Regions from separate parts of the Rhizobium sp. BK289 genome, predicted to be linked through region 3. Evidence: predicted binding sites of a transcription regulator. Region 3 holds the regulator's gene; each other region holds the start of a gene.

Region 1 (2,274 bases), on a different contig from region 3:
TGTGCCGCTGACCTGCTCCGCCGCATATCGGCATCTTCATGGTCGGCCGCCCGACGCGACACGCGTAAGGTGCCGCCACAGGAAAATTATCGCAGGTATTTGCAGCTTTTCAAATGAAATCTGGCTCGAAACCCACGTGCTATCGTGCCGCCCGCGCCACCCACGAGGGTATGAGCTCGCTTGAAAGGCTGCGGCCTTTGCGGCCTTTAGCGAATTCGGCCAGCCGCATGCCGGTTCTGGCAGCCGCGATGGCCTGAGCCTTCGACAAAAGCAATCCCAGTTCCAAAGGCTGCGTGCCCTTGCGAATGCGCTGAAGGAGGGGCCGGCGATAACCGCGCGACGCAGTGAAGCGTGCCGGGGCTTTGTTCAGGGAGACATATTCCGCGATCTCGTCGATCCAGCCCGCCTGCGGCCGGGCACCCGGCTCGACCAGCAGCAGCCAGTCACCGCGCGCCGAACGCAATATGTCCTTGATATCCCACTGCGAATAAAAACGGCATCCGGCGGCATCCGCCACTCGCGAAGTGCCGTCCCTGGAGCCGTGATCGAGCACGACGACATCGCAGACCAGCCCTTCGACCGCGCCTGCCACCAATGTCGCCAATGTCTGCGCCAGCTCGGGTTCGTGATCCTGGCATTCCATGATGACCGTCAACATTGCCCATTTATAAAGCGGCGCATAATTTATTGCCAGCACCTAACCCCCGGGCCGGAACGTTTAAGAAAACCCTGATGCACCACCTCGAAACCATGACACCTCCTTCACCAGCGCCTCGAACGCGTGAAGCGGAAGATGGTGATTCCGGATTTTTGTTCTTGCAATGTTCTCATTTGTCGGATAGGAATTTAATCATCTTAGACGCGGCATGCGATGGCATGAGCCGCCCTGGAGCTACCGATGAACGAGCAGTCCCTTGCAGGGCAGGCCGCATTCGCGCCTGCCAATACGGCAGACGTTGCCAACGCTTTGATCACCGAGGCCGGTCTCAGGGTCGACGCGGAGCGCCGGCGCGGACGCGGCGCCGGATTGAACCCGAGCGGCCGGTTCGAGCCGCAGCAGCGTGAGACCGTCGACGACGGCTGGCAGACATGGGAAGAGCTTCCACCCTTCAAGACCGAAGTACAGGTGGAAAAGCCGCGCACCGCGATCACGCGCAACGAATCCCCCGATATTTCCTTCGATCGTTCCATCAATCCCTATCGCGGTTGCGAGCATGGCTGCATCTACTGCTTCGCGCGGCCGACGCATGCCTATATGGGGCTGTCGGCGGGGCTGGATTTCGAATCGAAGCTGTTTGCCAAGCCGGATGCAGCCAAGCTTCTGGAGCGTGAATTGGCAAAGCCCGGCTACAAGCCCCGCGTCATTGCCATCGGCACCAATACTGACCCTTATCAACCGATCGAGAAGGAATGGCGGATCATGCGGCAGATCCTCGAAGTGCTGAATCGGGCAAACCACCCGGTTGCCATCGTCACCAAGTCGGCGCTGGTCATGCGCGATATCGATATTCTGAAGGACATGGCCGCCAAGAACCTGGTGCGGGTGGGAGTATCGGTGACGACGCTCGACCGGAAGCTCGCGCGCACCATGGAGCCGCGGGCAGCGACACCGCCGCGGCGGCTGGAAGCGATCCAGGCTCTGAACGAGGCCGGCATCCGCACCGCGATCATGGTGGCGCCGATCATTCCAGCGCTCAACGATCACGAAATCGAACGCATCCTCGACGCGGGCAAAGCGGCCGGCGCGCAGGAGGCAAGCTATGTCATTTTGCGGCTGCCGCTGGAAGTGAGCCCGCTCTTTCGCGACTGGCTGCTGCAGCATTATCCGGATCGCTATCGCCATGTGATGTCGCTGATCCGCTCGATGCGCGGCGGCAAGGATTATGATGCCGAATTCGGCAAGCGCATGAAGGGCGCTGGCCCCTATGCCTGGCAAATCAGCCGCCGCTTCGAAATGGCAACGCGCCGGCTCGAACTCACGCGTCGCAATATCGCGTTGCGCGATGACCTGTTCGTGCCGCCTGACGGCAGCGGTGTTCAGCTATCGTTGCTCTGATATTCCTTGCGGGTTTTCCCTGTACCCGCTGGAAAAGCCCCCGGTTCGCCGCCCTGATCCACCGGGGGCTTGCAGGAGATCGGGTGGTGTGCGAGCTTCGCCGCATGTTACGCAGCACACCACCCGATTCTCCAATGTTATTCGAGGACATCCCGCTCGTCCCGACCTTCGAGCTGGAATTGATCGCTCGGCGTGCCGGACATTGGCCCGTTGCCGGA
Region 2 (2,274 bases), on a different contig from region 3:
TCGTGGCCGTTTTTCTTAAAATAGTCGAGGAAGGTCGACCGGATTTCATTCACACCGCTCATATGGGGCCCTTCAGTCCTGCGCTCAGCAACTTGCATCAAAGTCAGTGGCTTTTATCGTCCGCTCCCGGCGCTGTCCAGCCGCACGAACAAAACCGGCCGCACATCCCTTGGACAATACGGCCGGTTTCGAATTTTAGTCTCGGTCTTGGATGGGAAATTGCTCCCGAAAATCCTTATTCGCCGGAGGCGTCGCCATCGTCGGCATCGGGGCCGCCATTCTGCAGGAAGCGATCGGCGATCAGGCCGGCATTCTGGCGTAGCGACAATTCAATCTCGCGGGCGAGATCCGGATTGTCACGCAGGAAGAGCTTCGCGTTTTCGCGGCCCTGGCCGAGGCGCTGGCTGTTATAGGAGAACCAGGCACCGGACTTTTCGACGATACCGGCCTTGACGCCGAGATCGACCAGTTCGCCAGTCTTGGAAACGCCTTCGCCATACATGATGTCGAACTCGACCTGCTTGAAGGGTGGCGCCATCTTGTTCTTGACGACCTTGACGCGGGTCTGGTTACCGATCACTTCCTCGCGCTCCTTGACGGCGCCGATGCGGCGGATGTCGAGGCGAACCGAGGCGTAGAACTTCAGCGCGTTACCGCCCGTCGTCGTTTCCGGCGAGCCGAACATGACGCCGATCTTCATGCGGATCTGGTTGATGAAGATCACCATGCAGTTGGACTTGGAGATCGAAGCCGTGAGCTTGCGCAGCGCCTGACTCATCAGACGGGCCTGCAGACCCGGCAGGCTGTCGCCCATCTCGCCTTCGATTTCGGCACGCGGCGTCAATGCCGCAACGGAGTCGACGACGAGAACGTCGATCGCACCGGAGCGCACCAGCGTGTCGGTGATTTCGAGCGCCTGCTCGCCGGTATCGGGCTGCGAAATCAGCAGGTTTTGCAAGTCGACGCCGAGCTTGCGGGCATAGACCGGATCGAGCGCATGTTCCGCGTCCACAAAGGCGCAGATGCCGCCCTTCTTCTGGGCCTCTGCAATGGTCTGCAGCGCCAGCGTCGTCTTACCCGAGCTTTCCGGCCCGTAGATTTCGATGATGCGCCCCTTCGGCAAGCCGCCAATGCCGAGAGCGATATCGAGGCTCAAAGAGCCAGTGGAAACCGTTTCGATTTCGACCACGTTCTCGTTAGAGCCGAGCTTCATGATCGAGCCCTTGCCGAACGACCGCTCAATTTGAGAGAGTGCCGCTTCAAGTGCCTTGCTTTTATCCACCGATTTGTCCTCTACAAGCCGCAAAGAATTCTGAGACATCCGATCCACCTTTAGGTTATTGAAGCCGCTCTAGCAATGTCGCCGCCGATGAGAATTGTGTACTCGATTTGTTCTCATATCGCAAGGCCACAACAAGCAATTGAAAGAAAAAGGTAAAATGAATTCCGTTCTATTTTTGTTTTCTTCTTTCTTCCCAGGCACTTGCATGACCGAGGCGGTGAATTGCCAGATGTTACCGACCCGTCCGATTCGTCCTTTCGACCGCTGAGGAAAACCATATGGCGAAGAAGATTCTCGTTCTCGGCGGCGCCCATATCGACCGGCGCGGCCGTATCTTCGGCGAGACCGCACCCGGCGCCAGCAACCCCGGCGCCTGGTTCGAGGAACCCGGCGGCGGCGGTTTCAATGCGGCCCGGAATCTCGCCCGCCTGGGCTTCGACGTAAAGCTGATCTCGCCGCGCGGCGGCGACCCTTCGGGCGAAATGGTGGCGGAAGCGGCAAGCCATGCCGGCATCGACGACAAGCCCTTCGTCTTCCTCGATCGCAAGACGCCGAGCTATACGGCGATCCTCGAACGCGACGGCAATCTGGTCATCGCGCTTGCCGACATGGAACTCTATAAGCTGTTCGTCCCGAGGCGTCTGGCGATTCGCGCCGTGCGCGACGCTTTCGAAGAAACCGACCTTGTTCTCTGCGACGCCAATCTGCCGGCGGAGACCTTGGCCGCAATCGCAGCAAGGGCTGCCGCCTGCGGCAAGCCCGTCGCGGCAATCGCGATCTCGCCGGCGAAAGTCGTGCGGCTGAAGCAGAGCCTTGCCGGCATCGACCATCTCTTCCTTAATGAAGCCGAGGCCGCCGCGCTGACCGAAAGCCGGCCTGAAGATCCACTCGAATGGGTGAGCGGATTGCGCGCCCTTGGCTTGCGCAATGGCGTCATCACCCGCGGCAGGTGGCCGCTGATCGCATTTTCCCGGGATGCCGTCGTCAGCCTG
Region 3 (2,274 bases):
CGAGGGACTGGAACTAGTCATCCTGATCGCCAAAACTGTGGCCGGTTGGGGAGGCGACATCACCTTCGGCCGCCAACCCGGCTGGCTGATGCCGACCTTCATTGCCGGCTTTCTGATCATGACCGTGCTGCGGACCCGGCTTCGCCATTTAGGCTTGCTGTTGCTGCTTTCATCCATCGGCGTGGCGGCATTCGGCTCAGGTGTGCCGAAGCCGGATCTGATGATTTCCGAAGATGGTGTCCTGGTTGCGTTGCGACAGGACGATATACTCGCCACAAATCGCGAAAGGCCGCAGGTCTTCATTTTCGAACAATGGCAGAAGGCGCTGGTCGCAACCGAACATCAGCCACCCACCATGCTCCCCGCTGATGACCGGCTTCCGCAGATCAATAAGACGACCGATCGCCGCCGCCGGTTAAGCAGGGAAGAGCAAAATGCAGTCCGCAAGGCGATGGAGGAGGCTCTGGATCGGACAATGCAGGGAAGTTTCGCCTGTCAGAAGGGCGCATGGTGCGTGGCGATGCTCGACAACGGCGCCATGTTGGTCACCATCGAAAATGCCGCCTATCTGCCGCCGGCTTGCGATACCGCAAACATCGTCGTCACGCCGATCCGGCTACGACTTGATTATTGCCGTTCCGGCCGCAATGCTCATAACCGGTGCGACATTGCGCAAAACCGGGTCCATCGAAATGACGCTCACGGCCGATAAGCCTATTGTCTCTGTCGCTTTCGAAAACCCTCAGCGACCATGGACCAGGCACCGAACCTATGATTGGCGCACCGGCAAATTCGGTACGCCACCTGCGCAGATATCACCCGTCAATGATAGTCCAACTGTTGGTGATAACTCGTCTGTCAATGATAGCGCCGAATAAGCCCTACAAGCTTGCCCTGGACCTTGACGCGATCCGGCCCGAAGATACGGGTTTCATAGGCCGGATTGGCGGCTTCCAATGCGATGGAAGCGCCCTTGCGGCGGAATCGCTTCAGCGTTGCCTCTTCGTCGTCGACGAGCGCAACGACGATATCACCGGGATTGGCTGTCGTCGAATTGCGGATGATGACCGTATCGCCATCGAAAATTCCGGCGTCGATCATCGAATCGCCCCTGACCTCCAGCGCATAATGCTCGCCGGAGCCGAGCATATCGGCGGGAACGGTAATGTCGTGCGTGTTGTTCTGAATGGCGGAAATCGGAACGCCGGCGGCGATGCGCCCCATGACCGGTACCGATGCGGAACTATTGTGCTCGTCGTTGGCAACCTTTGCCGGGGCTGGAGGCGCGACTGGCTGGGGTTTGCCGAGGCTGCCCTCGATAATGCTCGGTGAAAAGCCGCGTCGTGGCTGCAGGCTTGAATTATAGGCCTCCGGCAGCTTGATGACTTCGAGTGCCCGCGCCCGATTGGGCAGGCGGCGAATGAAGCCGCGCTCCTCGAGCGCGGTGATCAGACGGTGAATGCCGGATTTGGATGCCAGATCCAGTGCGTCCTTCATTTCGTCGAAAGATGGCGGGACACCGGATTCCTTCATTCGCTCGTGAATGAAGAGAAGCAGTTCCTGCTGCTTGCGCGTCAACATCGTCTTGGAACCCCAAATCAAGAAAATCGTCGTGAAACAAATCCAGAACGGACACTATATGTTCCATATGTGTTCTGCAAGTGCTTAAATTTCGGTAAAGCTTCGCGGAGCCTATCAAATATTTGCCGCCATCGACTGGATCGCTTGAAATTCCTTGCGAATTATATCCGCGCTAATTCATCGATAAATATGAGAAATGCCGCTTTGTTCGCCTTATGGACGATTCACCTCAATCCTGCTCTGCTCGTGTGCGAATGAAGACGGCGACTGGCACATAACTCGACCGCAGTTGAGAATCAGTGCGCTCGGGTTGCCGCAGTTGCGTCCGGCCCACGTTCTCCTGCGCTTTCACGGGCTTGGCTTTCGGCTTGAATTGAGCATTGTATGAGCGCAAATCTGCTTTTGCAGGCAAACAAGGGAGGACCATGACTTTGTCGCCGCATCCGCTGGATCATCTCGTGCTGCCGACCGTCAACATCGCTCTGGCGCGGGAGCGCCTGGGCAAGCTTGGCTTCACGGTCGCACCGGATGCGCGCCACCCCTTCGGCACTGAAAATGCCTGTGTGTTCCTTGCCGACAAGACCTATCTCGAACCGTTGGGCGTGGCCTCGCAGGAGCAATGCGAGACGAGCATTGCCGACGGCAATGTCTTTGTTGCGCGCGACCAAGCCTATCGCTTCCGCGTTGCCGAGG

What was found. Region 3 encodes LexA, which represses DNA repair genes until DNA is damaged. Its sites were predicted from a motif close to TGTTCNNNNTGTGTTCNG; they were not measured.
Region 1: a site for LexA is predicted at 812-829, ahead of FHT84_RS17305 (PA0069 family radical SAM protein). Genes of this name have one in related genera too.
Region 2: a site for LexA is predicted at 1,448-1,465, ahead of recA (recombinase RecA). Genes of this name have one in related genera too.

Annotation. Positions count from the first base shown of each region.
Region 1 is NZ_JACHZO010000008.1:162,085-164,358, reverse strand. It holds gene FHT84_RS17310 (glycosyl transferase) at 140-658, opposite strand; gene FHT84_RS17305 (PA0069 family radical SAM protein) at 899-2,056, shown strand; gene FHT84_RS17300 (ribonuclease HII) at 2,161-2,274, shown strand, end outside.
Region 2 is NZ_JACHZO010000002.1:131,073-133,346, forward strand. It holds gene alaS (alanine--tRNA ligase) at 1-62, opposite strand, end outside; gene recA (recombinase RecA) at 236-1,321, opposite strand; gene FHT84_RS04425 (carbohydrate kinase family protein) at 1,561-2,274, shown strand, end outside.
Region 3 is NZ_JACHZO010000009.1:144,381-146,654, reverse strand. It holds gene FHT84_RS19000 (ComEC/Rec2 family competence protein) at 1-712, shown strand, start outside; gene lexA (transcriptional repressor LexA) at 859-1,581, opposite strand; gene FHT84_RS18990 (VOC family protein) at 2,007-2,274, shown strand, end outside.